Regions from separate parts of the Cytobacillus mangrovibacter genome, predicted to be linked through region 1. Evidence: riboswitches for the same ligand, from Rfam matches in the RefSeq annotation. Region 1 holds a riboswitch; each other region holds the start of a gene.
The links. A riboswitch is a leader RNA that binds a small molecule or an ion and turns the genes downstream of it on or off. The one in region 1 is predicted to bind S-adenosylmethionine.
Positions count from the first base shown of each region.

Region 2: linked by a shared signal. The riboswitch ahead of metK (methionine adenosyltransferase) and the one ahead of ACFYKT_RS00265 (methionine biosynthesis PLP-dependent protein) in region 1 are both predicted to bind S-adenosylmethionine.
Region 3: linked by a shared signal. The riboswitch ahead of ACFYKT_RS09935 (O-acetylhomoserine aminocarboxypropyltransferase/cysteine synthase family protein) and the one ahead of ACFYKT_RS00265 (methionine biosynthesis PLP-dependent protein) in region 1 are both predicted to bind S-adenosylmethionine.
Region 4: linked by a shared signal. The riboswitch ahead of ACFYKT_RS15640 (Na+/H+ antiporter NhaC family protein) and the one ahead of ACFYKT_RS00265 (methionine biosynthesis PLP-dependent protein) in region 1 are both predicted to bind S-adenosylmethionine.

Region 1 covers NZ_JBIACJ010000001.1:43,546-51,716, reverse strand. Annotated here, with positions in the region: gene odhB (2-oxoglutarate dehydrogenase complex dihydrolipoyllysine-residue succinyltransferase) at 1-1,104, opposite strand, end outside; gene ACFYKT_RS00270 (2-oxoglutarate dehydrogenase E1 component) at 1,106-3,946, opposite strand; SAM riboswitch class I at 4,538-4,649, shown strand; gene ACFYKT_RS00265 (methionine biosynthesis PLP-dependent protein) at 4,730-5,851, shown strand; gene metC (cystathionine beta-lyase) at 5,839-7,014, shown strand; gene ACFYKT_RS00255 (DUF3889 domain-containing protein) at 7,063-7,383, opposite strand; gene ACFYKT_RS00250 (hypothetical protein) at 7,380-7,535, opposite strand; gene ACFYKT_RS00245 (hypothetical protein) at 7,656-7,823, shown strand; gene ACFYKT_RS00240 (zinc ribbon domain-containing protein) at 7,861-8,064, opposite strand.
Region 2 covers NZ_JBIACJ010000011.1:37,341-45,511, reverse strand. Annotated here, with positions in the region: gene ACFYKT_RS17835 (TIGR01212 family radical SAM protein) at 1-60, shown strand, start outside; gene ACFYKT_RS17830 (class I SAM-dependent methyltransferase) at 57-629, shown strand; gene ACFYKT_RS17825 (tetraprenyl-beta-curcumene synthase family protein) at 655-1,749, opposite strand; gene ACFYKT_RS17820 (alpha/beta hydrolase) at 1,953-2,759, opposite strand; gene ACFYKT_RS17815 (gamma carbonic anhydrase) at 2,937-3,449, shown strand; gene metK (methionine adenosyltransferase) at 3,556-4,755, opposite strand; SAM riboswitch class I at 5,004-5,119, opposite strand; gene pckA (phosphoenolpyruvate carboxykinase (ATP)) at 5,490-7,076, shown strand; gene ACFYKT_RS17800 (alpha/beta hydrolase family protein) at 7,153-7,923, opposite strand; gene ACFYKT_RS17795 (ABC transporter substrate-binding protein) at 8,092-8,171, shown strand, end outside.
Region 3 covers NZ_JBIACJ010000004.1:283,148-291,318, forward strand. Annotated here, with positions in the region: gene ACFYKT_RS09905 (arsenate reductase family protein) at 1-13, shown strand, start outside; gene gcvH (glycine cleavage system protein GcvH) at 99-482, shown strand; gene ACFYKT_RS09915 (toprim domain-containing protein) at 776-1,132, shown strand; gene ACFYKT_RS09920 (thioredoxin family protein) at 1,139-1,459, shown strand; gene ACFYKT_RS09925 (MFS transporter) at 1,574-2,845, shown strand; gene ACFYKT_RS09930 (SCP2 sterol-binding domain-containing protein) at 3,011-3,349, shown strand; SAM riboswitch class I at 3,439-3,541, shown strand; gene ACFYKT_RS09935 (O-acetylhomoserine aminocarboxypropyltransferase/cysteine synthase family protein) at 3,643-4,959, shown strand; SAM riboswitch class I at 5,114-5,221, shown strand; gene ACFYKT_RS09940 (methionine ABC transporter ATP-binding protein) at 5,387-6,412, shown strand; gene ACFYKT_RS09945 (methionine ABC transporter permease) at 6,405-7,073, shown strand; gene ACFYKT_RS09950 (MetQ/NlpA family ABC transporter substrate-binding protein) at 7,087-7,944, shown strand.
Region 4 covers NZ_JBIACJ010000008.1:149,571-157,741, forward strand. Annotated here, with positions in the region: gene ACFYKT_RS15625 (MFS transporter) at 165-1,331, opposite strand; gene ACFYKT_RS15630 (FAD-binding dehydrogenase) at 1,574-3,223, shown strand; gene ACFYKT_RS15635 (DUF4230 domain-containing protein) at 3,317-4,051, opposite strand; SAM riboswitch class I at 4,242-4,354, shown strand; gene ACFYKT_RS15640 (Na+/H+ antiporter NhaC family protein) at 4,476-5,768, shown strand; gene ACFYKT_RS15645 (PaaI family thioesterase) at 5,808-6,293, shown strand; gene ACFYKT_RS15650 (PAS domain S-box protein) at 6,382-7,803, opposite strand; gene ybaK (Cys-tRNA(Pro) deacylase) at 8,142-8,171, shown strand, end outside.

The DNA.
Region 1 (8,171 bases):
TACTGGGCGAAGCTTAATGGAATGCATTCCTAAAATACCGACTTGTGGTCCATTTAAGATTGGTGTAGATAATAAGGAACCAAAAACGCCGCCATTTGTAATCGTAAATGTTCCACCCTGAAGATCTTGCAAGGCTAATTTATTATGTCTTGCCTTTTCAGCAAGGTCTAAAATATCCTTTTCAATTTCAGCAAAGTTTTTGCGATCTGCATCGCGTACGACTGGTACAACTAGTCCTTCATTAGCAGATACGGCAATCCCAATATCATAGAATTTTTTAAGCACAAGTTCATCGCCTTGAATCTCTGCATTTAATAATGGACTTCTTTTCAATGCAGCTACAACTGCTTTAGTGAAGAAGGACATGAATCCTAGTTTCACATCATTTTCTTCCAAAAACTTATCTTTACGGCGTTTACGCAAGTTCATCACATTTGTCATATCTACTTCATTGAATGTTGTCAGCATAGCTGCTGTTTGTTGTACTTCTACTAGTCGATTAGCAATTGTTTGACGACGGCGGGTCATACGAATACGTTCAACTTCTTTGCCAGCAGGCTGAACAACAGGTGATGCCGATGGCTTTGGAGCTGAATTTACTTGCTTCTGAACTTCTTCACGAGGGTTAAAAGATGATACATCCTGTGCACGAACACGTCCAAGTGGATCTGCTGTAGGCACTTGTGTAAGATCAATCCCTTTCTCACGAGCCATTTTTCTTGCAGCTGGTGAAGCGATCGGACGCTGCCCTTTTTGCTCATTGCTTACTTGAGCCGTTTCTTCCATTTGGACAGCCTGTTTTGGTTCCTCTGGAACTGGAGATTTTTCAACTTCAGCTTGCGGTTGAACTGACTCAGTAGCTGCTTCCCCACTCTCGTCAACTACGGCAATTGTTTCACCGACATTAACTGTATCGCCTTCCCCTGCTCTTACTTCTTTTAAGATTCCACTATGCTCTGAAATGATCTCAACATTCACTTTATCCGTTTCAAGCTCAACTACATAGTCCCCTTTATTAACAAAATCACCTGGTTTCTTTAACCATTGGGCAATCGTTCCTTCTGTAATCGATTCGGCTAGTTCTGGTACTTTTATCTCTGCCACCTTAATTTCCTCCCCTTGCTTCCTGCGTTAATGCTTCTTCAATGATACGTGCTTGCTCTTTTTTATGAACGTTAGGATCTCCCTCAGAAGGACTTGAGCGACGACGCCTTCCTGAATACGTCACTTCAACAGAACCTTGTGCAAGCTGTTGCAGTCTTGGTTCAACGAAATTCCATGAACCCATATTTTTAGGCTCTTCCTGAACCCAAACCATTTCCTTTAGGTTTGGATAGCGTGAGCTAATATTTTTTAACTCCTTCATTGGGAATGGATAGATTTCTTCCACACGCAAAAGGTGGAACCATTCTTGATCATCTATATTTTTCAGATGATCAACTAGGTCAATAGCCATTTTCCCTGTTGAGAGAACAAGACGAGTCACTTTTTCTGCATTTTGCCCCAAGCCAGGTTGTTCAATAACGGATTGAAACTTGCCTTCACTTAATTCAAGTCCAGTTGAAGCAACTAGCGGATTACGTAAAAGACTTTTTGGCGCCATAATGACAAGTGGACGTACTTCTTCTCGTTTTAAAATAGCTGCCTGTCGCCTTAAAATATGGAAATACTGTGCAGCAGAAGTTAAATTGGCCACAGTCCAGTTGTTTTCAGCTGCTAGTGTTAAAAACCTTTCTAAACGGGCACTTGAATGTTCAGGACCTTGCCCTTCATAGCCATGTGGGAGCAGCATAACAAGTCCAGATTTTTGTCCCCATTTTGCTCGTCCAGCTGCAATGAACTGGTCAAAAATCACCTGAGCAGAATTGGCGAAATCACCAAATTGGGCTTCCCATAATACGAGTGTTTCTGGTGCAAACACATTATATCCATACTCAAATCCCAGAACAGCTGCCTCTGATAATGGACTATTATGAATGGCAAATGAAGCCTTCGCCGATGAGAATAAATGAAGTGGCGAATAAGACTTTCCTGTATTGCTATCATGCAAAACAATATTCCGATGAGCGAATGTCCCTCTTTCTGAGTCTTGGCCTGTCAGTCGAATGGGTGTACCGTCATGTAAAATAGATGCATACGCAAGCGTTTCAGCATGACCCCAATCAATTTTCCCTTCCCCTTCAAGTGCATTCATTCGTCGTTTCAGAATTTTGTCTAGCTTATTAAAAATCATAAATTTCTCAGGCCAAGTTAATAGCTCTTGATTAATTTTCTTTAAAATATCAATTGGAACAGCTGTGTTGATATCTGGTAAGCCCTTTTCTACTGTTTCGGGCGGATTCAATAGCTCACTTGCCTTTTTATCAGCTGGTACCTTTTCATAAGCTGCTTTCAGTTTATTTAGTACATCTTCTTCTATTTTATCTGAAGCCTCTTTAGTAATTGTTGACTGGTTTAGAAGCTTCTTTCCATAAAGTTCTTTAACTGTCTTCTGGTCATTAATGATTTTATACATCAATGGATTCGTTGTCATTGGTTCATCCATCTCATTATGCCCAAAGCGGCGATAACCAATGAGATCAATTAAGAAGTCCTTTTGGAACTTTTCTCGGTATTCACTAGCAAATCTTGCAGCTGCGATACAGCTTTCCGGATCATCTGCATTCACATGCAAGATTGGGATTTCATACCCTTTTGCTAGATCACTTGCATATCTAGTTGAACGTGAATCACGAGATTCAGTTGTAAAGCCAATTGTATTATTGGCAATAATATGGAGGGAACCCCCAGTATTATACCCTTTTAGCTGTCCTAAGTTTAATGTTTCTGCGACAATACCCTGTCCAGGGAATGCGGCATCCCCATGAATAATAATAGACAAAGCTGAGCGAAGGTTTTCTTTCGGATACCCTTTTGATGATCGATCATCCTGAGCCGCACGTGTAAAGCCTTCGACAACTGATCCGACAAATTCCAGATGACTTGGATTATTTGCTAATGTTAGACGTGTGACCGTCGTATTCTCATCTTTAATCTGCTTATCAAGTCCAAGATGGTATTTAACATCTCCTGTCCATCCATAGCTGATTCCGATCGAACCCTCTGAAGGAACGAGTTCTTTATTTGGCGCATGCTGGAATTCAGCAAAAATCATTTCGTAAGGCTTCCCAAGTACATGGGCAAGAACATTTAGACGTCCACGATGGGCCATGCCAATATTAATTGTTCTGGCACCATTTGAAACCGATTCTGCAACAATTTCGTCAAGCAGCGGAACCATTGAATCGAGACCTTCGATTGAAAAACGCTTCTGTCCAACAAATGTTCGATGAAGGAATTTCTCAAATTCCTCCACTTCAGTGAGTCTTTTAAGAAGTTTTGTTTTTTCTTCCTTTTGAAGAGAAATTTTAAAGCTGCCTGATTCGACTTTTCGACGCAGCCAATTTTTTTCATTTGCATCATATACATGATGAAATTCGAATGCAATCGTATCCATGTACATGCTTTTTAAATAGTTTATAGCTTCATGGCCGTTTCTTAGTGGTATCGGCGCATCCGTACAAATGACACCTGCAGGTACGGCATATAAGTCTTCTTCAACTAACCCGTAATTCGAGAGTTCAAATAGTTTCTTTTCAGGTTCATGATCATTTAATGGATAAATATCTGCAGCCATATGTCCGTAGGTTCGGATGTTGTCTGCCAATCGAATGGCAGCTAATGTTTTTTCTAATGGACCCGAAGAGGGTGTAACTCCACCAATCTCCGTTCTATTTTCTACTTCTTCCACAATGGGAGAACCAGCAGATTCAAAATAGGCTCTCATTTCTGGATCAACAGATTCGGGATTTTCTAAATAAGCTTCGTATAATTCAATGACATAGCCAAGGTTCGGGCCATGAAAACCTTCCGCAAAAGGCTTTTCGCCATTCAATGGCTTTTTCATGGAAAATGACCTCCATAATTGATTTTGTTGTGAAATCTTTATTCAACTTTTCATCCTCATCTATCAGTATAGTTGATAATTATTAGAATAATAATATTTTTCAGAGGATAAATCGTTTTCAAAGCCATTCTACCATGTAAAACACTGTTATTCAAAGGTTTTTAATACGAATATAGTGAAAAAAGTTTTCAGATAGATGATCCGTAAAAAACTTATATTAAAAAAGTGTTATTCCCCTTTATTTATAGGGATTTATATTTATTGGCTGTTTTCGCAAACATTATGGCATATTAATCTTTTGTGGGTAGAGGTTGATTTCCGCTCCAGGATGCTCGCTTTCCGCGGGGTGGGCGCTGAGCCTCCTCGGAGCATAGCTCCTGTGGGGTCTCACCTGTCCCACTCCTCCCGCAGGAGTCTCGCACCTTCCGCTCCAATCAACAAGTATTTTTGGCAAATGGAAATTTTCTCCAAAAAAAAAAAAAAAAAAAAACAATCTTTTAGAAAACCGCCTTAAGAAAAGAGCCTTATATTAAATAATTGTTGACTTTATTGGTTTGAATATTGTAAAGTTTGAAATAATTAAATAATGATTTCTTATCAAGAGAGGTCGAGGGTAAGGCCCGAAGACACCTCAGCAACCATTAATCTAAGAGATTAATAAGGTGCTAATTCCTACAAGTTTTAATAACTTGAAAGATAAGAAGAACGGCTAGTTTGCTTATGAAAAGTCTTCTTCTTAAAGAAGGCTTTTTTTTATTTTTAAACTAAAAAGGAGTGCAAATAATGCATAAGCTTGATACGATCCTTGCCCAAATTGGCAATCGAAGTGAATCAGTAACGGGAGCAGTCAATCCACCCGTTTATTTTTCTACTGCATATCGGCATGAAGGAATTGGTCAGTCAACTGGATATGATTATATCCGTACTGGGAATCCAACTAGGCAAATACTTGAAAATGCAATTGCGGCGCTTGAAGATGGTGACCAAGGATTTGCATGCAGTTCGGGGATGGCTGCCATTCTCACCGTCCTTTCTCACTTTCAGTCTGGTGATGAATTTATCATTTCAAAGGATTTATACGGCGGCACCTATCGACTTTTTGAACAAGGCTGTAAGAAATGGGGATTGAGCTGCAAATATGTTCAAACACTTTCAGCTGAAGTTCTAAAGAAGGAAATTACTTCTCGGACAAAAGCCATATTTATTGAGACACCAACAAACCCATTAATGGAGCAAACTAATATTGAAGAGGTTGCTTCTATTGCGAAAAGCCATCAACTATTGCTCATTGTTGATAATACCTTTTTCACTCCCCTTTTACAGCAGCCGTTAAAGCTTGGAGCAGATATTGTTATCCATAGCGCAACGAAATATTTAGGCGGCCATAATGATGTTTTGGCAGGACTAATTGTTGCGAAGGGCAAGGAAATCTGTGAATCATTAGCTACTAATCATAATGCTTCAGGTGCGGTATTAAGTCCGTTCGACTCTTGGCTTCTCATTCGAGGGATGAAAACACTCTCTTTAAGAATGGAACGCCATGAGAGAAATGCAAAGGAAATTTTCCAATATTTATTTGAGCATGAAGCTGTTACCGATGTCCTTTATCCAGGCCGTGGCGGAATGATTTCATTCCGGATTAAAGCTGAAAGGTGGGTGAATCCGTTCCTTCAAAATCTTAGCCTCATTACTTTTGCCGAGAGCCTCGGCGGAGTTGAAAGTTTTATCACATATCCTGCAACCCAGACACATGCAGATATTTCTGAACATATCCGAATGGAAACAGGTGTCTGCAACCGCTTATTGCGCTTCTCAGTAGGAATAGAGAATGTAGATGATTTAATAAATGATTTAGAGAATGCGTTCACTAAAGCTCAGATGGAGGGATTGCAATGTGTGAAATAGAATCATGGAGTTTTCAGACGAAGCTTCTCCATAATAGTCAAAAAATAGATCAGGCAACAGGTGCAGTAAGTGTTCCAATACAACATGCGTCTACCTTTCATCAATACAGTGTCGATTCATTTGGGAAATATGATTATAGCCGAAGCTTAAATCCAACAAGAGAAGCATTGGAAACCATTATTGCTGAAATGGAGGAAGGAACAAGAGGATTTGCGTTTTCGTCAGGCATGGCAGCCATATCAACTGCTTTCCTGCTATTATCAAAAGGAGATCATGTAGTGATCACAGAGGATGTGTACGGGGGAACCTTTCGTTTCGTTACTGAAGTGCTCTCAAGATACGGCATTGAACATACCTTTGTTGATATGACTGATTTGGATGATGTTAAGCAAGCCATTCGTCCGAATACAAAGGTCTTTTACGTTGAGACACCATCCAATCCGCTTTTGAAAGTAACGGATATTGAAGCAATCAGCTCGATTGCCAAGTCTCATGGGGCTTTAACTTTCGTTGATAACACATTCCTAACGCCAGCATTACAAAAGCCGTTAACTTTAGGAGCAGATGTTGTCCTGCATAGTGCAACGAAGTTTCTATCCGGTCATAGTGATGTTATTGCTGGTATTACTGTGGTGAAGGATCCGGTACTCGCAGATAAAATTGGATTTTTGCAAAATTCATTTGGAGCCGTACTTGGGGTGCAGGATGCATGGCTTGTTCTTCGGGGAATCAAAACGCTGCACGTTAGACTTTCACAATCAATCCGATCAGCCAATCAAATTGCAGAAGCTTTAAAGAAGAATCCGGCAATCAAAAAGGTATACTATCCGGGACTCGAAGACCATCCACATTATATTTTACAAAGCAGGCAAGCAAAAGGTGCAGGAGCTGTCCTTTCTTTTGAGCTTGAGAATGAAAGGATATTAAGAGAATTTGTTTCAAAAGTAAAAATCCCTGTGTTTGCCGTTAGTCTTGGTGCTGTGGAGTCCATTCTTTCTTATCCTGTAAAAATGTCCCATGCAGCGATGCCGATTCATGAACGTGAAAAACGAGGAATTAGCAACAGTCTTCTTCGTCTTTCTGTTGGTTTGGAGGCATCTGAAGATTTATTAAAGGATTTTAACACTGCGCTATCAGCTGCCAGTTTCAAAGTAAATGTCTAAATTGCCCCAATAAGCATCCGCTTCTTTAAGCGGATGCTTATTGGATTTTTAGTTGTTCGTTTTTTGAGTATTTACTTGTATAACCCGATCATTTTTTGGATCAAACTCAATTTGTATAAGCAGTCCAAACTCCTTCCCTTGATCGTCTACCCAAAGTTTAAATTTTTCTATCGCTGAATGAGGCTTGTCCTCCCTGCCAATATGCAAGTAGTCAACAATATTCGCACGTGGATATTTTTCCTTGGCCGTCTTAACAGCTAATTGCCCCCATTTAGCATAGGATGGCGGCGATGCTTGAGCTGCATTTGCTGAAACTAGGATGCTTACAAGAAGAATAAGATGAACCATTAAAAGGTACTTTTTTCTCATGTTGCTTGTCCTTTCGTTTGATTCTCTTCAGCACGCATTCGTTCTTCCTCCTCCTCTACACATATATAGGCAATTTGTTCTGACATAAAATGATGCATGATATCCTTATCATCTAAACATTCAACTTCTTTTTCTTTTTTCATCTTAAACATACCTCCAATCCTATATGCACTTAGGATTTGTTAGTGGAAGAGTGCTTATTCAGTTTAGATATAGCATCTTTATATGTATAATTTCCAAATATAGACAAAACCTACTACTGGGAGGTGCAGATGATGAATGTTGAAAATAGTATACCTGATATGGCTTTATTATTAGAGAGTATGAACGGTTCGTATACGACTGAGTCAATCGTAATAAACTCAATACCTGAATGGAGTTTGTCTGAAGAACAAAGCACCCTTGATATCAAAAACCTAACGGATATTGATGAGGATTAGAAAAGCATTGCCGATTTTGGCAATGCTTCGTACATTCTTAACCGCCGAAAAAGAAATCTAATACATTTCCAGCTGTTGAAGATTTCTTGTTATAGAATTCTGAGTAGCCACAGTTTTTGCAATAGACAACAAGAAATTTATTATGCTGGAGATCAAGCATTTTAGATAATCCATTCCCTGTCATTGCCACCTCTTTTTGGCCTGCATCAGAACTCCCGCATTTTATACATCCTTTGTTCATCGTAAACACCCTCCCATGCTCTTTATGTTCCTACAAAAAATAGTATGGTATAGATAAAATAATCATACCAATGATTACAAAAGACTTCCAATTAGAGTGACAAAACG
Region 2 (8,171 bases), on a different contig from region 1:
AGGAGAAACAGCTGGCAAGGTAAGTTCTATCAATCGAGTCAAGTGGAGATTCAAGCATGAAGCTCGATGGAATTTTGCCTTTTGCCCGGCAATTATTAGAAAAAGCATTGTCACTTGGCGACTTTGCAGTTGATGCAACGCTTGGGAATGGACATGATACATTATTTCTAGCTCGCTTAATTGGTGAATCTGGAATGGTTTATGGTTTTGATATTCAGGAAGAAGCTGTTTTAAACACACAGAAACGGTTGGAGGATCAGCAGCTTGCTGATCGAGTTACCTTATTTCATAAGGGACATGAAAATATAATAAATTGCGTTCCACAGTCTCAGCATGGAAGAATAAAAGCAGCCATCTTTAATTTAGGCTATCTGCCTGGCGGAGATAAAGCAATTGTAACGACACCGTCGACAACGATCTCTGCTATCGAACAGCTACTTGAAATAATGGCTCCAGAAGGCATCATTGTGCTTGTCATTTACCATGGACATCAAGAAGGGGAAATTGAAAGAGATGCTCTCCTTCCATTTGTGAAACAATTAGAACAAAAGGATGTCCATGTGTTGCAATACCAATTTATCAATCAGCAAAATAATCCGCCTTTCATTATTGCAATTGAAAAAAGATAAAACCTGCAAAATTTTTGCAGGTTTTTTATCGTAATAATGCTCTTTTAAAATAATCCGGAATCCATTTTTGTATCGTCCGATAAGCCCTTCCGTTCATATAAAAGAAGTAGCTAATGGTGCCGCCAGTTTTTATCATGTTTTTCGCAAGTCTTTTGACATTCTTCTGTTTTCTTACTTTTGTATCAGATAAATAAATCCCGAGCAAGCCACGATTGATTAATTGATGAAACTGTTTATGCGGGAGCTGCTCTGTATGCTTGTCCGCTTCCACAACAAAGTGTTTTAATCGTTCAAATAGCTTTTCTTCGTTCTCATAATAGAAACAAAAGTTTAAATCGCCACCTGCCCGATCTTCTTCCTGGTCAATGAAATAATCCAAAAGAATATGCAGTCCCTGTATGTATGGAAAATAGCCATTGCGGATATTTTCGGCATAGTCAATTTCAAAATCATCCCTCATTGCATAGGAAATAAGGCAAAAGATCCCTAATGTTGAGCCAGAACAAGCAGAAAACTCATACCATTCCATTTCAGGTATTCTCTCTTTATATTGATGAAACCAATCCTGCAAACGAGGTACTCGTTCATCGACTTTCACATGCTTATGGATTTGCAAATCACAATAATAGTGACATAGCTCTAACAGGTAGCTCTTTATTTTTTCATAGTCCCGAATTTCTAAAAGGACATTCCTGCAGGTAGCCGCAAGGTCTGCCAGGTAGCTGTCATCATTCTGTTCCGTACGAAACCGATAGTAGTTCTTCGGCTTCGCATCAAGTGATAGTGCATCTGACATAGCCTCATGAAGTGCTGCAAAGTCTTCCGGATTGAGAGAGGTGCTGCGGTCACATAAATTATCTAAGTAATCGCTAATTGTTTGGTAAGCAACAATGAACTTAATGGCTAAGGGGTATTGCTCCTTCGCCATTAAAGCCATAATCGAACCACCTTCACAATGGAAAGTTTTATGCTCTATACTTGCCAATGCCTGCTTTCTCAATTCCGGATCTGGAATAGCCTCTGCTCTATCTTTCCAATAGTTTAATTCCTTATGAACAAGCGGCAAAATCCTTCGATATACTTTTGACATCAAACTAATAGGCATAGAAGGAACGTTCATATAGTCACTCCTTAACGAAATGCGCAAGCGCCTTGATCACCCCCGACAAGCACAAGACAAGCTGTCAAGAAGGTTGTTCTTTAACCTTCTTGACAGATTGGCTTGTGACCTCGAGGTCGACAAAAGCGCGACGTCCTGTCGCATTGTCGACACTAGTACATCCTGTACGTCGGGGGTAGGCGCTGGAGCTAGACAATTTCTTCTTATTTCTCAATATAGCCGATTGCCTTTACTTGGCTATTAACAAAATCCTTTGCATATTCAAATATATCTTCTCGATCTGGTTCATTAAATATCTCATGATAGCATTTCGGCCATTCTTTAAAGCGCTTTTCTGAAAAAGGGGCGAGATTGAACCATTCTGTTACTGTTTTTTTATTAACAATCAAATCTTCCCCTCCTTGCATCACAAGCAGCGGAACATCTTGTATTTTATTAAGCTTTTCAAATCCAAGCTTCATTGCATCCATTAGTTCACGATACCATCTGACAGATACTTTCTTTACATATAATGTATCATTTGCATCCGCATTTCGAACATCTTGATTACTAGTTGCCATCTCGACTGTTATCCCTGAATCCATTCGAAGGCTAGGGACAATTACATTTAATCCAAGTGAAAGAATATCGATTATTTTTGAAGGCTTTTTGATCAATCCAAGACATGGTGAAGAAAGAATCACTCCTGCTAATTCCAAGCTTTCTTCCTGAAGCAATCGAATCGAAATCAAGCCACCCATACTATGTCCTAAAAGAAAAACAGGTAAATGAAATTGATAGGCTGCTTGAACCCATTCTTTCACCTCAATAAGATACTCATCAAATGAATCAATATGACCTCTGCGCGATCTTGTTGTCATCCCTTGGCCTGGAAGATCCCCCATAATGACATGAAAACCTGATAATCGCCATTTTTCTATAAGCCACCCATAGCGGCGATGATGCTCCATTGCACCATGCACCATCACAATGACTCCTTTAGCCTCTCCTTCAGCTTCCCATTTCCACATCGTTCTTCCCCCTAAACCTTATGTTGAAGCGCAATCTCCATTTTATATAAATTATAGCTTAGAAACAGAATTTCATCACACTTATTACTCCATTTGTACCGTTAAAATCATCTGTACACCCTTTCCATACTCGTATGTTAGAATGTATTTACACTACTTAAATAAGGAGCATTACAAATGATCTATCCATATAAAGATAAATTTCCAAGGATTGCTGATTCAGCCTTTATTGCTGATTTTACCACGATTACAGGAGATGTAGAAATTGGGGAAGAATCCAGTGTGTGGTTTAATACTGTAATAAGAGGGGATATTGCACCAACTATTATCGGAAAAAAGGTCAATATCCAGGATAATTCTGTTCTTCATCAAAGCCCCAATAATCCATTAATTCTTGAAGACGAAGTCACGATTGGCCACCAGGTCATTCTACATAGCTGCATTATTCGTAAAAAAGCGCTTATTGGCATGGGCTCGATTATTCTTGATGAAGCAGAAATTGGAGAAGGAGCATTTATCGGTGCAGGCAGCCTTATTCCCCGGGGGAAAAAAATCCCTCCGTTTACACTTGCATTTGGCAGACCTGCAAAAGTAGTCCGTGCACTAACCCCAGAAGACATTGAAGAGATGGAACGAATTAGCAGAGAGTATGCAGAAAAAGGACAATATTATAAATCAGTTCAAAAGTAAAAGGAAGATATTGTATTAAATTTCCCAAGATAAACATAATTATTCCCTTTTAACCAAAGAAAGGAGCTGCATGATAAACATGCAACTCCTTTTTTACGCTGTACTATTAGTTCAGTGCCTCTGCACGTAATACTTCTGCTTTATCTGTACGTTCCCAAGGAAGATCCACATCTGTACGTCCAAAATGTCCGTAAGCAGCTGTTTGCTTGTAAATTGGGCGGCGAAGGTTAAGCATATTGATAATTCCAGCTGGACGAAGGTCAAAATGCTTGCGAACAAGTTCAACCAATACGTCTTCACTTACTTTTCCAGTACCGAATGTATCAACAGAAATTGAAACAGGCTGTGCCACACCGATTGCATAAGCAAGCTGTACTTCTACTTTCTCAGCTAACTCGGCTGCAACAATATTCTTAGCCACATAACGTGCAGCATAAGCAGCAGAACGGTCTACTTTTGTAGGATCCTTACCAGAGAATGCACCACCGCCATGGCGAGCATATCCACCGTACGTATCAACAATAATCTTACGGCCAGTTAGACCAGCATCCCCTTGAGGTCCACCAATAACGAAACGACCTGTTGGGTTAATGAAATACTTTGTATTTTCATCAATCAACTCTTTCGGAACAACAGGATTAATAACATGTTCCTTCAGATTGCGCTGAATTTGCTCAAGGCTAATTTCTGGGTGATGTTGAGTAGAAATAACGATCGTGTCGATACGAACCGGCTTATCATTTTCATCATACTCAACTGTTACTTGTGTTTTTCCATCTGGACGCAGGTAAGGAAGGATATCTTCTTTACGTACTTCAGCCAAACGGCGAGATAATTTATGTGCTAATGAAATCGGTAATGGCATAAGCTCTTTTGTTTCGTTACAAGCATAACCAAACATTAAACCTTGGTCTCCCGCACCGATCGCTTCGATTTCTTCATCACTCATTTTTCCCTCACGTGCTTCAAGCGCTTGGTCAACACCCATTGCAATATCAGCAGATTGCTCATCTATAGATGTTAATACTGCACAAGTTTCCGCATCGAAACCGTATTTAGCACGCGTGTAGCCAATCTCTTTCACCGTTTCACGTACAATCTTTGGAATATCTACATATGTAGAAGTAGTAATTTCACCAGCAACTAAAACGAGACCTGTTGTTACTGACGTTTCCGCCGCAACACGAGCATTCGCATCTTTTTCTAAAATAGCATCCAAAATTGCATCAGAAATTTGATCACAAATTTTATCCGGATGTCCTTCAGTAACTGATTCAGAAGTAAACAAACGAGCTTTTTTTGACATCTGAATTCCTCCTTATATATATAATGGGCAAGATTACTTCATCCAAAGCAATCTAATTGATACGGAACTCATTCCCTAAGTAGTATGAAATAAACATGGAGTTTTTATTATCATGCCCTAAACCATTTAAATACAGCACTAGAAAAACTCACATTAAAAATGCATTCCAAAAGCCGTCCACCCAATTTGCACAAAAAAAACCCTTCCATATGTGAAAAGGTTGAAAGCAAATCGATTCGCGCCTTTCACTCTTATCGTTCAAGGCACCTTCGTCCTTGCGTCAGGTTAGCACCTTTGTCAAAAAAAACTTTAACAGGTTGCTGGGCTTCATTGGGCCTGTCCCTCCGCCAGCTCGGGATAAGAGAGTATCCGTTCAAGGTAAAATCATAACGTATAGAATGATTAACGTCAATAAATATATGAATAAAATTATTGATTTCTTTTCTAACTTATACTAAGTTTTCTTGCATTACTTACACATTCCATCGTACAATTCAAGAGTTATCAAATAAATCATCCTTGTTCAACTAATCAGTTTAACAAATCGATTGAGAATATATAATAAGAAGGAAATATTTAATCTGCGAAAGCGGCTTGTCCCAATTGTGACAATTGCAATTTTTAAAGATTAATTCCTTCAATAGTATAGACTAATTATCTCAATGTGTTATACTAATCAAGAGATGTAATCACTTTCAAAAAAATAATACTGGATAAAGGAAGGTATTCATCAGATGAATTCTGTTAGTATCCCAAATAAATTAACCGAGTTACTTAACGGCAATAATATTCAAATTCAGTTATCAGTTCCTCAACTTGTTGAAAAGGTTTTAAATCGAAACGAAGGATCCCTTACATCAACCGGTGCTGTTGCTGCTACTACTGGTAAATATACAGGTCGTTCTCCTAAGGATAAGTACATTGTGAAAGAAGCGTCTACTATTCATACAGTTGACTGGGGTAATGTGAATCAGCCAATTTCTGAGGAAGTCTTCTCTAATTTATATGATAAAGTATTAAACTATCTACAAGAAAAAGATGAAGTATTTGTATTTAAAGGTTTTGCAGGTGCTGATAAAAAACACCGATTGCCTATTCAAGTTATTAATGAGTATGCTTGGCATAACTTGTTTGCTCACCAGCTTTTCATCCGACCTACAGATGAAGACTTATTAGATCATCATGCAGAGTTTACTGTTATTTCTGCACCGAACTTTAAAGCAAATCCTGCTGTGGACGGGACTCTTACTGAAACATTTATTATTATTTCATTTGAGAAGCGTACGGTTTTAATCGGCGGTACTGAATATGCTGGAGAAATTAAGAAATCAATTTTCTCCATTATGAATTATTTACTGCCTGAAAACGGCATTCTACCGATGCATTGTTCAGCAAACGTCGGCTTAGAAGGTGATGTTGCTTTATTCTTCGGTCTTTCTGGAACAGGCAAAACAACCTTATCAGCTGATCCAAATCGTCGTTTAATTGGTGATGATGAGCATGGCTGGTCTCCAAACGGCGTATTTAATATCGAAGGCGGCTGCTATGCGAAATGTATTAACTTAACACGCGAAAAAGAGCCACAAATTTTCGATGCTATTCGTTTTGGTGCTGTACTAGAAAATGTTGTGATCAATAAAGATAGCCGTATTGCTGACTATGATGATAATACATTAACTGAAAACACACGTGCAGCTTACCCTCTACAAGCAATAGATAATATTGTTGATCCGAGTATTGCTGGGCACCCGAATACAATAGTTTTCTTAACAGCTGACGCTTTTGGCGTTCTGCCTCCAATCTCTAAATTAACAAAAGAACAAGCCATGTACCATTTCTTAAGCGGCTATACATCTAAGCTTGCAGGAACTGAGCGCGGTGTGACTTCACCAGAAGCAACATTCTCAACATGCTTCGGTTCACCATTCTTACCTCGTGCTGCAACAGAATATGCAGAAATGCTTGGAAAGAAAATTGATGAGCATAACGCGAAAGTATATCTAGTAAATACTGGATGGACTGGCGGCGAATATGGTGTAGGAAACCGTATGAAGCTTCCATACACTCGTGCAATGGTTCAATCTGCACTTGAAGGTGAATTAAACAATGTAGAGACAATTAAAGATGAAATTTTCGGTCTTGAAATTCCTTTACATGTACCTGGAGTACCTGATGAAGTACTTCAGCCAAACAAAACTTGGGAAAATCAAGAAGCTTATGAAGAAAAAGCAAAGGAATTAGCTGCTAAATTCCGTGCAAACTTCAAGAAATTTGCGAACGTCCCAGCCGAAATAGAAGAAAAAGGCGGCCCCACCGCTTAATATAACTCATAATATCGTTGTTTAAAATTAAGCTTCATCCCCGATTAAAGGAATGGTCCATAATGGCCATTCCTTTTTATTGTCTTTTCATCCATTTCGTTAAATCTTGTACAATCTTCCTGTTAACCACAGGCGGAAAATAATGAGTGTAATCTTGGAAGTACCAGCTTTCTATCTTTCGATTTAGTGTATTTAATCTCTTTTCAAGCCGATAGGCATGCTCAACTGAAACATTTTCATCCTTTTCTCCGTGGATAATTAATACTGGGGCTTGAAGCTTTTCTATTTCATAAAGTGGTGTTCGATATTCATACCGCTCTGGAAATTTCGTTGGTGTTCCCCCAATTACTCGCTTCATCATTCTCCGTAAATCTAATCTTTCAACATAAGTAAGAGACATATCACTGACTCCCCCCCATGTGACAACAGATTTTGTCTCTGGATAATGAATAGCTGTTAATAACGCCATCACCCCTCCTCTGGAAAAGCCAAAAACATGAATGTCCTTGACCCGCGAATGGGTTTGAAGAAGCTTAAAAGCAGAATAAGCATCCTCTCGATCCTCTCCTGCAAAGTCCTCATGTCCTTCTCCCCCTTGGTTCCCTCTATAAAAGGGTGCAAACACGATAAACCCCTCTGATGCAAACTGCACAATCCGGCCTGGCCTAACCTTGCCCACATTTTTGATTCCTCCACGCAAGTAAAGAAAACCGTCATAACTTTCATTATCTTTTGGTTCAGCTAATAGTCCTTTCACTTTTAAATCACCAGAGTAATATGTAACGATTGATAACTCAATGCTGGGATTCGGCGATGGAAATCTTTCCTTATGTATGATTTGCTCCAACTTTCGTTCATCTCCTTTCTCATCCATTTGCCATTTTATTTTAGCTTAACCTAAAACGAAAGATCTGCGAAAAAAATTATATATAGGCATTCACACATTTTTTGCACCTTCATACGATATGGTAGGCTTTGAAGCTAGAATTTATTGTGAATAAGGGAGGTCTTATGGATGAAAAAGTGGCTAAAGGTTTCTTTTTCCCTGCTTCTAATTGTCATTATTATTATTCCCCTAGCAGCTTGTGGAAAAGA
Region 3 (8,171 bases), on a different contig from region 1:
ATGGCTTGCATAAACAAAATTGCTTTTTTATTGTCATGTTGAACAATGAGATCGATACAACGATCATAGATTGCAATTAAAAAATGGAGGGATTAGTTATGAACACACCAAAGGAATTACGTTATTCAGAAGAGCATGAGTGGGTAAAAACTGAAGGCGAGCAAGTTCGTATTGGGATTACAGATTTTGCACAATCTGAGTTAGGCGACATCGTTTTTGTTGAGCTTCCAGAAGTAGGCGATAGCATTACTGCGGACGAGCCTTTCGGAAGTGTAGAGTCAGTTAAGACTGTATCTGAGCTTTATGCTCCAATCAGCGGTAAAGTTGTGGCTATCAATGAGGATTTAAGCGACAGCCCTGAGTTTGTTAATGAATCTCCATATGAAAAAGCATGGATGATCGTTGTTGAGCCGTCAGACGCAGGTGAAATTGACAAACTTATGTCTGCTGAGCAATACGAAGAAATGGTTAAAGAAGACTAAGACACCGTTGTGGACATTTCGGGTTCGATTTGTTCGGCTAAAATGGACAGTGTTGAAAGAGAGTTACCTTAATCGAGGTAGCTCTTTTTTGTATTTGTGTATAACGAAAGGGATAAGGGAGTCATATTAGGCAAAGTTATAAAATATAGGTTTATTAAAAAGGGCAGGAGTTCTACACCATTACCTCGAATATTGAATATGGTAAGATAAAGTTAAACATATTTGATTGAATTTTCCTTTTTGAAATCATTGAGTTATAATCCAAAACTTCAATTCAGGTTCAGGTGATTATTATGAATGAGGCAATGCCAGAGAAGGTAATTATCGTAGAGGGTACTTCAGACAAGCGAAAAGTGAAAGCAATCATCAGTGAGCCTGTCGAAATTATTTGTACAAATGGAACAATTAGCCTGACGAAGCTCGATGAGTTAATAGAAAATTTATTCGATAAGGATGTATTTATTTTAGTTGATGCGGATGATGCGGGTGAAAAGCTTCGGAAACAATTTAAAAGAGAGTTTCCAGAGGCGGAGCACCTTTATATCGATCGAATGTATCGTGAGGTCGCAACGGCGCCTGAACATCATTTAGCAACTGTATTATTGGGAGCAAATATAGATGTATATATGGAGTTTTTAGATAGAGGATGATAAGAATTGCAGGAATGGTCTAGGGAAAAGATTAAAGAGGTGCTAGCAGGAGATGAAGCAAAATTACTCTATTTATACACGCCACTATGTGGAACATGTCAAGTGGCAGGGAAAATGCTGACTGTAATTACTGAGCTCATGCCGAATATACAAATTGGGAAAAGTGATTTGAACTATATGCCAGAGCTTGCTGAACAGTTTGGGATTGAAAGCGTCCCGTGCCTCTTAATCTTTAAAGAAGGGGAATTGGAAGAAAAAGTGTATGCTTTTCATTCTGTTCCCTACTTATTCGAAAAAATAAATGGCATATTTGAAAAGTCCAAGTGAAAAAGCTTGGACTTTTTATATTTTTCAAAATGGTCTAACTTTAATATTTACAAAGCCTTCCTTTAGTGTATAGTATATTTTGGGGCACGAAGTATTTGAGGAGCAGGTGTGAAAATGGCGATATATAAAGAATGGGCTAGCCAAATAAAAGGGTATAATCGCAATATTAGACTGGCGATTATGGCAAATATATTTACTCAAATTGGATTTGGGATTTTCATGGTTATTTATAATTTTTATATTCGTGAGCTGGGATATAATGAGCAGGTTAACGGGCAGGTCATATCTATGACTGCACTTGCCACAGCGCTTATACTTGTTCCTGCTGGTATCTTCAGTGATCGCATTGGACGAAGAAAAACGATGTTATTTGGTGCAATTGCTACTGGGATTGTCTTACTATCTAGAAGTGTAATCGAAATGCAGTCCTTGCTGATTATTACCGCTTTCGCTACAGGATTAGCTTCTGCCTTTCTGCAAGTATCTGGAATTCCTTGGCTAGCCGAAAATTCAAATCCGGAACAAAGGGTACACTTATTCAGCATTCACTTTGCCGTTATGACAGGGGCAAATGTAATCGGCAACTTAGGTGGAGGGATATTAACAGACCTCTTTTCTCTATTTACTTCGGAATTGAATAGTATTCGTTTTACGCTTCTAATTGGAAGTCTTATCTTTCTCATTGGGATTGTTCCGATTATTCGCTTTCAGGAAAAATTAGTCTCAAGAGAAATGAGTCAAGTAAAGAAACGTATTTCTTTAAAAGAACTTTTACATAAAAACGAAAGTCTCAAAATCATTCTCCTGTTTGCATTTGCACAGCTGCTTATTGGTGTAGGCGCAGGCTTGGTTATTCCTTATCTGAATTTGTATTTTGCTGATCGTTTCTATGCATCAAATTCAGCGATTGGATTTATTATCTCTATGGGGCAGGCAGCTACCGCTTTTGCTATGATTATAGGCCCTATGGTTGTTCGAAAAGTGGGAGAGGTAAAGGCTGTCGTTATCCTTCAGCTAGCCTCATTGCCATTTCTGCTCCTGACTGCTTATACAGAAAATCTTTGGCTGGCAGCGATTGGCTTTCTATTCCGACAAGCACTGATGAATGCAGGGAATCCGATTCAAATGTCACTTATGATGTCAAAGGTTGGAGACTCTATGAGGGGATTGGCCAACTCAGTCAATCAGATGGTCTTTAATCTTGGATGGGCTTTTATGGGACCAGTATCTACGGGAATTGTCATTAAGTATGGGGCATATTGGGGTTATGCGCTTGTGTTTACGATTACTGCTTCTCTCTATATGATCGGTTCTGTGTACTTCTATATTGTGTTCCGAAACTATAATAAGACAAAACCTGCTATTTCTACGGCAAAAGTAGGCTAGAGTTGCAGGGAAACGACATATTTCTCAGGAAATGTTCTCCAGTCAATGTCGAACGAATCATGCAGGATTGTTCAATCATTTGCGGAAATAGTATGGTAAGACATCAGAATCTTATCAGTTAGAGAATGGTGCGAATCACTTTGAACGTATTCCTGGGGTGAGGACATGGAAGAAATGGCTGCTGCATTTATTGAAGAGGTTAAGAGAAAAGGGCATATATCCTGTCTATTAAAAGATGTTTCTTTTTCTTTATGTATGGAGACAGGGAAGGATAAAGTGCCAATCATGTTTCGGGATGGGGCTATATTGATTTCTTCACCCTATCATGATGAAAGTTATGATGTGACTATATCTGGCACAGAAGAAAGTATTCATTCGGTATTGATTGGGGAAGAGCGATTAAGAAGTGCTATGAAGGCAAGAAAACTTACTGTTAAGTCTACATTTAGAAGAATTCTATTTCTAGAATCTCTATTTATTCTCTCAAAAAGGCATTCCGATTAAATATTTTTAAAATTTAAAAAACCATCTTGACCTTTCTTTTTATAGTGTGTTAATATCAAAATTAATAATTTAAGTGAAAAAATTGAATATTCTTATCAAGAGAGGCGGAGGGACTGGCCCGACGAAGCCCGGCAACCGGTAATTTACACGGTGCTAATTCCAGCAGAGCATAACTGCTCTGGAAGATAAGAAGAGATGATTAAAACCCTCTTCTTGTGAAGAGGGTTTTTTCAGCTCTTCTTTTTGAATAAGGTGTTTTTTGACTAATACACATAAAAAAGGAGAGAAAAGAAATGAGTGAAAAGCAAAAGAACTATCGATTTGAAACACTTGGCGTACATGGAGGGCTACAGGCTGATCCTTTAACAGGTGCGAGAGCTGTACCTATTTACCAAAATAATGCATACCAATTCAAGAATACTGAACATGCCGCTAATCTTTTTGGTTTAAAGGAAGCAGGCTATATTTATACTAGAATCCACAATCCAACAGTGACTGTTTTTGAGGACAGAGTAGCTTTATTAGAAGGCGGGGTTGGTGCATTAGCAGTTGCCAGCGGAATGGCTGCGATTACTTTAGCCATTCTAAATCTTGCACAATCAGGCGATGAAATTGTTGCTGCTTCTAATCTGTATGGAGGAACCTATAATCTGTTTGCAGTAACACTCCCTAAATATGGGATTCATGTAACGTTTGTAGATCCAGAGAATCCGGAAAATTTCCGTGCGGCCATTACAGAGAAAACAAAAGCTGTGTTTGCGGAAACGATTGGGAATCCGAGCTTAAAGGTGCTAGATATTGAAAAAGTTGCAGACATCGCCCATGAAAATGGAATTCCGCTGCTAATCGATAATACATTTGCTACACCTTATCTTTGCAGACCGATTGAACATGGTGCAGATATTGTCATCCACTCGGCAACGAAATGGCTGTTAGGCAATGGGACGACAATGGGGGGAATCATTGTAGACGGTGGGAAATTCGATTGGAATTCTCCTAAATTCCCTGGATTTACAGAGCCAGATTCAAGTTACCATGATCTCGTATATAGCGAGGCTCTAGGCCCTGTCGCCTATATTACGAAAGCTAGAGTCCAGCTTTTAAGAGATTTAGGACCTGCTTTAAGTCCTCAAAATGCATTCCAATTTACACTTGGATTAGAAACACTACATGTAAGAATGAAAGAGCATGTAGCCAATACAAAAAAAATTATCAAGTATCTGGAAGCCCATCCTGCCATTCATTGGATTCTCTATCCAGGGAATGAGAATCATCCGGATAAACCATTGGTTGATAAGTATTTATCTAAAGGGGCTGGTTCTGTCGTCGTCTTTGGGATTGCTGGAGGAAGAGTGGCTGGGGCGAAGCTAATTAATAATCTTGAGCTTTGGGCACATGTTGCAAATGTAGGAGATGCCAAGAGTTTGATTATTCATCCTGCTAGTACAACACATCAGCAGTTAGATGCAGAAGGATTAAAGTCTGCTGGTGTACCTGAAGACTTGATTCGGATTTCGGTTGGAATTGAGAATGCAGAGGATCTAATTGATGACTTAGAACAAGCCATTGAAGCAGCGACTGGAATTACTTCTCTTACAGCCAATGCTTAAATCAAGCTGTTTGATTGAAGTAAATATACTATTCTTAAAAATACTAAAATATTAACTTTTTTCCGTTGACACCCTTATTATTTCCGTGATACGATATCTAGCGTAGACAAATTACTTAATTAATTTAAAGTGTTAATTGAATATAGATGTTAAGCTCTTATCAAGAGAGGTGGAGGGAAGTGCCCTTTGAAGCCCGGCAACCGTCATGAAAATGAAATGGTGCCAATTCACACAAAGCGATGTTTGCTTTGGGAGATGAGAGAAAGGACAATAATTAATTTATGCCTTTCTGCTCATGTCAGAAGGGCATTTTCTGTTTTCTTTGAATGTTAAGTGCTTAGAGGCAAATACTGAATAGGTACTGTCTATTTTAAAAGTCTTCTAAATTGATATGGAAAATCGGATTTAAAGAGGGTGCAACATGACGATGATCTCAATAAAAAATATCCAAAAGATTTATCCTTCCAAACAAGGTCAAGTAAAAGCAGTTGATGATGTTAATATCGAAATTAATGATGGCGAAATTTTTGGTGTCATTGGTTACAGTGGAGCAGGGAAAAGTACATTAATTCGAATGTTGAATGGTCTTGAAATACCAACCGAAGGAACAGTAGTTGTTGCAAATAATGAAGTGTCTAAAATAAAAGGCAGCCAGTTAAGAAAGGCTCGCCAAGAAATTAGCATGATCTTTCAGCACTTCAATTTACTTTGGTCAAGGACTGTTAGACAAAATATCTCATTTCCGCTTGAGATTGCAGGTGTGTCAAAAAGAGAAAGAGCTAAACGAGTAGATGAATTAATCAAGCTTGTTGGTCTTGATGGAAGAGAGGATGCCTATCCATCACAGCTCAGTGGTGGGCAGAAGCAACGGGTTGGGATTGCTCGAGCACTAGCTAATAATCCAAAAGTATTATTATGTGATGAAGCAACATCCGCTTTAGACCCACAAACTACGGACTCGATTCTCGATTTACTTGTAGATATTAATGATCGTTTAGGATTGACGATTGTGTTAATTACACACGAAATGCATGTGATTCGAAAAATCTGCCATCGTGTTGCTGTGATGGAAGAAGGTAGAGTAGTTGAACTTGGACCAGTTCTAGAAGTATTTAAAAATCCACAAGAATTAATCACAAAACGTTTCGTACAGCAAGTCACTGAACCTGAGGAAACTAGAGAAACAATTGAACACTTGCTTGACTTATATCCTCATGGTCGTGTCGTGCAATTAGGCTTTGTTGGAGAGTCAGCAGAACAGCCGCTTATTACGAATATTATTCGGAATTTTCAGGTGACGGTTAATATTCTTCAAGGAAAAATATCGCAAACTCAAAATGGTTCTTATGGCACATTATTCATTCATCTTGATGGTGAGACAGAAGAGCTAGATAAAGCGATGAAATTTATCCATTCCCAGCAAGTTGGAGTGGAGGTGATCTCAAATGCTTAATGAATGGTTTCCAAATGTGAACTGGGAGAAAATGTGGGATGCTACGGTTGAGACCCTTTATATGACAAGTATTTCAGTAATAGCTACTTTTATCCTTGGTGCAGTAATGGGATTATTACTTTTCCTAACATCTAAAGGGAATATATGGGAGAATGGAATAATTAATAAAATCATTGGGGCGTTCGTTAATATTTTCAGATCGATTCCCTTCATTATATTAATCGTTCTCCTTATCCCATTTACGACATTTTTAATGGGCACAATGATTGGGGAAAATGCGGCACTCCCAGCTTTAATTATTGGCGCTGCTCCTTTTTATGCTCGAATGGTTGAAATCGGGTTAAGAGAAATTGATAAAGGTGTCATTGAAGCGGCTAAATCAATGGGGGCAAAAACAAGCACAATCATCTGGAAAGTTCTCTTACCGGAATCAATGCCTGCTCTTGTATCAGGTATTACTGTAACCGCGATCGCGTTAGTAGGCTATACAGCGATGGCTGGTGTTATTGGTGCAGGGGGTCTTGGGAATCTTGCCTTTCTTGAAGGCTTCCAAAGAAGCAGAGACGATGTTACCTTAATGGCTACAATTATTATTCTTGTCATTGTATTTATCATTCAATTTATTGGTGATTTCATAACAACAAAATTAGATAAACGATAAGGAGAGGTCAAAAATGAAAAAATTATTACCATTTGTATTCGCATTAGCAATTACTCTTTTCCTTGCTGCATGTGGAACATCAGACGAAAAAGGCAGTGAAAATGGTGCGGCAAGTGAAGGAAATGAAAGTGGAGAATCTTCTAAACTAACAGTAGGTGCTTCAAATGTTCCGCATGCTGAAATTCTTGAAGAAGCTAAACCAATTTTAGCTGAAAAAGGAATTGAATTAGAAATCGTTACATTCCAAGATTACATCCTTCCGAACAAAGCATTAGAATCAAAAGAATTGGATGCAAACTATTTCCAACATATTCCTTACCTTGAGCTTCAAATTGAAGAAAATGGTTATGACTTTGTTAATGCTGGTGGAATTCATATTGAACCAATGGCTGTATACTCGAAAGAATATGATTCAATTGCTGATCTTCCAGAAGGTGCACATATTATCTTAAGCAACTCAGTAGCTGAGCATGGACGTATTTTATCCATTTTAGAAAAAGAAGGCTTAATTAAGTTAAAAGACGGTATTGATAAAACAAAAGCAACACTTGAAGATGTCGTTGAAAATCCAAAGAATGTCGATTTTGATGCAAACTATGAGCCAAAACTTTTAACACAAATTTTCAATAATAATGAAGGCGATGTAGTAGTTATTAACTCGAACTATGCAATCGATGCGGGTCTTAATCCGATTGAAGATTCAATTGCCATTGAGGCGAATGAATCACCATATGCGAATATCATTACTGTTCGTAAAGGGGACGAAACAAAAGATTCAATTAAGACACTTGTGGAAGTTCTTCGTTCGAAAGAAATTCAAGATTTCATCCTTGAAAAATACAAAGGTGCAGTTGTACCTGTATCTGAATAATTTAAATAGAAAAAGCAGGCTCCTAATGGTGTCTGCTTTTTCTATTTGGAGGAATCTGCACTAATTATAAGAATGACGTGAATGAAAGCGTTTTACCCACGATATTTCAATTTTCTGCATTTAATTTCTGCGAATTTCGTCATTGTATGACGGCTGTGACGGTGGTAAAATTTGAACGTGAAATAAAATCGCACTGACGAAAGGATTGGTTTTTATTAACCAGCTAC
Region 4 (8,171 bases), on a different contig from region 1:
TTACTCACTTTTATTATAACGGAAACTAATCGCAGGTCAATATAAATTTGCAGGAGTGTTCTTTTATAAAGCCCAAAAAGAAAAAGTGAACCAAAATTGGTCGTCATGAGACATTCATGACGACTAAAATCAGAGTAAATAGCAAAAGGAGCCACTAGACAGTACTAGTTTGCTACAGCCACCTTACCCTTCACTTTATATACCTGGAATAAAAGCAATGCAACAATAGACAATACGATTCCAAAATAATAAGGTCCCCCGATTGCAATCGTAAAGAGCCACCCGCCTAATGGCGGCCCAACGATTCTGCCAAGTGAATCGAAAGAAGACAAAAGTCCAGTGGTGCTTCCATGTCCGGCTGCTGATTGTTTTGTTAACAGGGAGGAAACACTTGGCCGAATGAATCCATTGCCAATGCCGAATATCGTTAAAAATAAGGCTGCGGTCGTAAAGCTATTAATAAATAGAATCAGTACGAAGCCGATTGCCGAAATAATAATTCCTAGTTGAATGACAAATCCCTCACCAAGCCTTTTGGTCAATCTTCCAACCAATCCGCCTTGTACAATGGCTGAAGCGAATCCCATAATCATAAAAATATAGCCGAGCTTAGCAGCACCTAAATCTGCTTTTTCAGAGGCAAAGTAAGCAAAGGTTGCTTCAAGGCCAGACAAGGATAAAGAAACAAATAACTGTAAAATAAACAAAATAGAAACAGGCCCATTGAATGCTGCTAGTAGAGAGGCTTTCTTCTTTAACTGACTGTTTCTATTTTCAATGGTTAATGATTCTTTCAGAACGAACATCACTAGCGTGAATGTAAATAGAGATGAAATACCTGCAACATAAAAAGGAATGTTTAAATTTGTTTGGGAGAATACACCGCCAATTGCTGGTCCAAAAATAAATCCAAGACCAGTAGCTGCTCCAATAACTCCCATTCCCTTAGAGCGGTCTTCCTCTGATGTAATATCTGCTACATATGCCATAACAGTCGGCATATTCGCAGAAGACAATACCCCACCAATTATTCTTGCAGCAAATAACATCCAAAGCTGTGTAGAGATGGCCATAAGAAAGAAAGAGAGAGCAAGTCCTAAGATCCCGATCATGATAACAGGCTTCCGTCCAATTCGATCAGAAATACGTCCCCACATGGGAGCGAAGAGAAGCTGCATTAAAGAATAAACAGCCATTAATAGACCTAATTGTGTGGGGGAAGCACCGATTTCTTGCGCATAAAAAGGCATGACAGGAATGATGATTCCAAAACCCACCATGACAAGGAACATAATAGCAAAAAGTATGGGTAATGCTTTCTTTGTTTCCAACTGTTAGTCACTCCAATTAAAAGGCTTTTTTATCTATTCTAATCATGAAAATTATACCATTAGAGATAAGTGAAATAAAAATCTAGTAGCATTGAATGGTTAGAATTTACGTTTATGAATTTTATGAAAAATCAGTTAATATAATAGAAAGGGAGATCAAGAAGAAAGAAATGAAAAAAATGATAGATGAAACGGATACTGGATAAATATACGATTAAAAGAGACAAGGGGTGCGATCATTAATGGAATTTGATGTAATCGTGGTAGGGGCAGGCCTTGCTGGGCTGGTAGCAACGGTCGAGGTTGCAAATGCAGGAAAACGGGTTCTGCTTTTAGACCAGGAACCAGAAGCGTCACTTGGTGGACAGGCTTGGTGGTCCTTTGGTGGACTATTTTTAGTTGATTCACCAGAGCAGCGGCGTTTAGGCATTAAGGATTCAAAGGAATTAGCATGGCAAGACTGGATGGGTTCAGCCGGTTTTGATAGAGAAGATGATGAGGATTATTGGGGGAGAAGGTGGGCGGAAGCTTATGTTTCATTTGCAGCAGGGGAGAAGCGTGCTTGGCTTCATGAAATGGGGGTACGCTTTTTCCCAGTTGTCGGATGGGCGGAGAGGGGTGGCTACTTGGCTGAGGGGCATGGAAACTCAGTCCCTCGATTCCATATTGTATGGGGGACTGGCCCTGGACTTGTCGAACCATTCGAACGCCGTGTACGGGAGCATCTGAAAAACGGATTGGTTACATATCTTCCTCGGCACCAGGTAGATCAACTTATTGAGAGCGGAGATGCAATTATTGGTGTAAAAGGGTCTATACTTGTTCCGAGCACAGCAGCGCGGGGAGAAGCAAGTTCTAGAGAGGTAATCGGGGATTTTGAATATCATGCAAAGGCAGTAGTTGTAACTAGTGGCGGAATTGGAGGGAATCATGACCTTATCCGCAAAAATTGGCCAAGCCGCCTCGGTAAGCCGCCTAAACATATGCTTTCTGGTGTACCTGCACATGTAGATGGGCGAATGTTGGCAATCACTGAGGAAGCGGGTGGGCGGATCGTAAACCGTGACCGCATGTGGCATTACACCGAAGGAATAAAGAACTGGGATCCCATTTGGAATAAGCATGGAATTCGAATTCTCCCTGGTCCGTCGTCGATTTGGCTTGATGCGGAAGGGAGACGTTTTCCTGCTCCTAATTTCCCTGGATTTGATACATTAGGAACACTAGAGGCGATACAAAGGACAGGCTATAGCTATTCATGGTTCATTTTGACGCAGAAAATGATTGAACGTGAATTTGCTCTTTCTGGTTCAGAGCAAAACCCTGATCTAACAGGGAAAAGTATTAAGAAAGTCTTGTCCCGCGTTTTGCCTGGGGCACCGGCCCCTGTCCAAGCATTTATGGACAAAGGAGAGGATTTTGTTATTGCTGATAACATAGCGGATCTTGTTAAAGGGATGAATGATTTAACGGAAGAAAGGCTGTTGGATCTTGAGAATATTGAACGGCAAATACAAGCACGGGATCGTGAAATGGATAATAAATTTACGAAGGATCTACAAATAACAGCCCTTCGCGGTGCACGTCAATATATAGGCGATAAACTCATTCGAGTAGCTGCCCCGCATAAAATTCTTGATAAGAAAAATGGCCCTCTTATTGCAGTTCGATTGAATATTGTCAGCCGCAAAACCTTGGGTGGATTACAAACGGATTTATCGGGACGGGTATTAGATTCTTCTAGCAAGGTGATCCAAGGGCTCTATGCAGCTGGCGAGGTTTCTGGCTTTGGAGGCGGTGGACTACATGGCTATCGGGCATTAGAAGGGACCTTTCTTGGCGGTTGTCTTTTCTCTGGCCGAGCAGTAGGCCGTGCTCTAGCTGAGGAATAATAGGAAGCAAAGGAAAAAGCAACGAATCACTAGAGAAATAGATTCGTTGCTTTTTGGATGAAAAGTCAATTATCGCATGAAATACTCGATGCTTTATTTAAAGTCGATATGAGCTTGATAGCCAAGCTGGCTAAAGAAATTATTTAAGACATTGACGGCATGATCTTCAGCTTTAGTTAATAGGTCTAAATCAGCAGCTTCCTCCATAATTCCATTTTGTGCTTTAGCAGCAAGATCAAAACCCTCGTCCCATTTTACTTCACCTCTAAATAGGCCGCCCTCTGAGTATGTTTGCACTTTATCCATTTGAATAGCAGGATCTTGGATGAATGTTGCATGAGGAATGGTTAAGGAAATTTCCTTGTTTTCCTCATCAACGATGATACTTTCATTTGTAATAGATTGTAGATCAACCCCAGCTAGTACGGTTGCTGGGACAATTAATAATACTGTTCTTTTCGTACCAGGTAAATTAACACTAATTTCTTTATTAAAGAGCTTATTATCTTCTTCTTTTATAATTGTCGTAACAACTGCTTGAGCGGTAGCTAATGTGGCTAATTCTTGAACCCCTTCAACAATATTCACTGTTTCACTTTTGTATGTGCTTCCAGTAAATAGTTTTATATAAGTAAAGGCACCCAAACTCCCTATTAAAAATATGATCATTACAATGAACAAAACTTTCAATGTAAAGAACTTCCCTAAAAAGGGGAGTGAGATTTGTGGTCTTCTCCTAGTTTCCATAGCTATTGCTGCTGCTGATTCTCTACTTCCAGCAAGAATCTCTTCTTTGGCTTTATTGATTTGGTTTTTATTCTTGGCCATTATGAATCCTCCTGTCATAAGGTCAATCTATTCTTCTATTATAATTCATTTCATACAAATTGTGTGGTTTATGAAATAAGTGGAAGCCCTAGTTCATCTACTTCCTCGCCCAAAAATTACTATTGCATGAACAGGAGATTTACTGTAATCTATAATCTGTTATTTATTCAAATGCTAGTAATTGAATATCTTCTTATCAAGAGAGATGGAGGGACTGGCCCAATGATATCTCGGCAGCGGAACTCAGGAGGAATGAGTTGCTGTGCCAAATCCAGCAAGCATAAGATGCTTGAAAGATAAGAAGAGTGTTTTATAGATTCGTTTATAAGGCCTCTTCTTGTTTTTATAAGAAGGGGTCTTTTTGTTGTGTTCAGAACAAGGCTAAATGGCCTCTTTGATCGATTATTTTTCGGGGGTGTATTTTATGGAAGTAGGTAAAAAAGGGAATCCAATGGCATTGCTGCCATTCGTTGTATTTTTAATTCTATTTATCGGTACAGGTGTTGTAACAGGTGACTTTTATAAGTTTCCAGTCATTGTTGCGATTACCATTTCATGTGTGGTTGCTTTAGCGATGAATCGTAAGGAAACGCTTAACTCTAAAGTAGATCTTTTTTGTAAGGGTGCTGGAAACTCGAATGTCATGTTAATGGTTTTGATTTTCCTTTTGGCTGGTGCGTTTTCAGAGGTGGCAAAAGGGATGGGGGCTGTTGATTCTACAGTGAATTTCGCCATGTCCATTATCCCTCAGAATTTCCTCATGGTCGGATTGTTTATTATTGGCTGCTTTATTTCTTTATCGATGGGGACATCAGTGGGGACCATTGTTGCACTAGCCCCGATTGGAGTCGGGATTAGTGAGCAAACGGATATTTCAATGGCACTTGCAATGGCAGTTGTAATTGGCGGGTCAATGTTTGGTGATAATCTTTCCTTTATATCAGATACGACCATTACTGCCGTTCGTTCACAGAATACGCAAATGAGGGACAAATTCAAAGTGAATTTCTGGATTGTTTTGCCTGCTGCTATTGTGACATGTGTAATTCTAGGGGCAATAACAATGGGAGAGAATGCTGAAGTGATGCAGCAATCCTATCAATGGGTGAAGATTCTTCCATATGTTTTAGTGATCATCTTTGCGTTAATTGGCATCAATGTCTTTCTTGTTCTTGCTTTAGGGATTGGACTGGCTGGGATCGTAGGCTTAATGGATGGAAGCTACCAATTCATGACTTTGGTTCAAACGATAGGAGAGGGAATGGCAGGTATGTATGAAATTTCATTCTTAGCTATTCTGATTGCAGGCATGGTAGAACTTATTAGACATAATGGCGGAATTGATTTCTTGCTCCACATTGTTACGAGAAACATTAAGTCGAAAAAAGGCGCAGAGTTTGGCATTGCCGGGCTTGTTGGATTAACTGATTTATCAACGGCTAATAACACGATTTCGATTTTGATTGCGGGGCCATTAGCGAAAAATATTGCTGATCAATATGGGATTGACCCTCGTAAATCAGCTAGTTTATTAGATATCTTTTCCTGTTGTGTGCAAGGGCTGATTCCTTATGGAGCGCAAATATTAGTAGCTGCAGGGGTTGCTAGTATTTCTCCTATGAGTATTCTTCCATTTTCCTATTATCCTTTCTTAATTGGGATTTGTGGAGTGATTGCTATTCTAATAGGTTATCCAAAATTTAAAAAAGTAAAATGAGTTTGATATGTTATACTATTCAAAAAAGGGGGTAGTATAATGGAGGAAAAAGTAGTACATGCAGTTCAGGATATTTACCCAGATGACTTTGCCTGGTGCTATGGGTGTGGACGTCTGAATGAAGAGGGTCATCATTTTCGGACAGGCTGGCACGGGGAACAAACATTGACCATTTATACACCAAATGAGGAGCATAAAGCAATTCCAGGCTTCGTCTATGGCGGACTGATTGCGTCGTTAATCGATTGCCACGGAACTGGGTCAGCGGCATTAGCACTTCATCGCAAAAATGGCCATGAAGTAGGGGATGGTGCAGAGCCACCTCGATTTGTAACAGCATCGTTAAAGGTAGACTTTGTCAAACCAACTCCAGAAGGTGTAGCATTAAAAGCGGTTGGAGCAATCACAGAAATTCATCCGAAGAAGTGGAAAATAGATGTGGAAGTATTTGCTGAGGATGCCGTTTGTGCCCGTGGAGAAGTTGTTGCTGTTGTGATGCCAAGTACATTTGCAAAAAAGGATTAATAATTATAAAATATGCAAAAAAAAGCGCAGCAACCATGCTGTGCTTTTTCTATATAAATGGGGATTTATTTCAACTAGGAAAAGGTACTCAAGAAAAAGGTAAGCAGATCTCTACCTTTGTTCCGTTCGATGAGCTGTCAATATTAATTTCCCCCTGATGCTCATCAATAATATTTTTGCAAATCATGATGCCCAAGCCTGTCCCTTGCTCTTTGGTTGTGAAAAAGGGTTCACCAATTTTGTTTAATAAATGTATGGGAATGCCTGAACCTTGATCGATGATTCGAATAACAAGTCTATCTGCATATTGTTTGCGAATGTCAATCATAATGCTGCCGCCTTGAGTCATCGCTTCAATTGCATTTTTCAAGAAGTTGATAAACACTTGTTTTAATTGGTTTTCATTACAATTGATAAGCGGTAAATTAGGTTCAATGCTCATTATTATTTCGATGCTATTTAAATTAGACTGTGTTTTGAGTAGAGTGATCACATGATTGATAATTACCTCAATATTCTTTTTCTCAAATTTAACTTCTTGAGGTCTAGCGAGCACCAATAATTCATTCAGAATGGTTTCAATCCGATTGATTTCTGAAGAGATAACATCAAAATACATCTTATTCTCTTTTAAATCATTCTCCATCATCTGAAAGAACCCCTTGATTGCAGTAAGCGGGTTTCTTACTTCATGTGCAATGCCTGCAGCCAATTGCCCAGCAATTGTCAGCTTTTCCGAATTAATAATGAGGTTTTTTGTCTGCTTTTGTTCGCTTATATCTCTGATAATCATATGAATGGCGGGACGATCCTGATAAATAGTAGGGATTGTTTTCAGCTCTACATCAATAACTTCTCCGTCCATACGAATAAATCTTTTTTCAATCGGCCCAACGGATTCCTTATTCATCTCGCGCTGCTTAAATCGGTTATGATCACCTGGATGGATAAAATCGTAGATGGGTCTGCCAACAATCTCGCGTTTTTTCTTTAAGCCGAGCATTTCAACGCCTGTTTGATTAATAAAAAGGCAGCGTTCATCTTTTAAAATGATGACTCCATCAGGGGATTCCTCAACAATTCGGTGATATCTGTCCTCCCCTTCTCGAAATCTTTCTTCAGTCAATTTCCTCTTTGTAATATCCTGGATTTGACTGATATAATATAGTGGATTTCCATCTTTATCTCTTACTAAGGAGACACTCATCAAACCCCAGATTTCATGTGTATCTTTATGTATGTAACGTCGTTCTGAATGGCAGGAATGCTCTATCCCTTCTAATAGTAAATGAACAATTTGTAAATCTTGTTCATTTTCGTCGGGGTGAGTAATATCGGTAATCAATAAATCTAACAGTTCATGCTCTTCATACCCAAGGATGTTGCAAAGTGCTGGATTTACCTTTATAAACTTCCCGCTGTTTACTGCGATTAATGCCATACCAATGGCGGAGTTCTCAAAGGCTTGGATAAATAATTGTGGATGATCAAAAGTTATCTTTTCCAACATACATATATACCCCTCATGTGTTGTTTTATAGCAATCAAAGTTTATAAGTCAATTATTTAACAAATTTGGTGGTAAGAGTAAGCTATATATTACCAAAAGTGAATGAACACCACTTTCTATGATAACACTTTCCAGTTAATAATGTCATAATATTCAAATTATATTTCAACTTTATGAAAAAATTGTGTCAGTATTATTATTCTATAAAAATATTTAATGTCAATATCAATGTCTTCTTAGGGTCCAGAAAATACAATCAAAGATACTTGCTTTCATGCTTTTGCTAACTAAAATAAAAGTGTTAAAATAAGGGAAATATTTTCATAAGGAGTAAAACTATGGCTCAAGGAAAAACAAATGCAATGCGG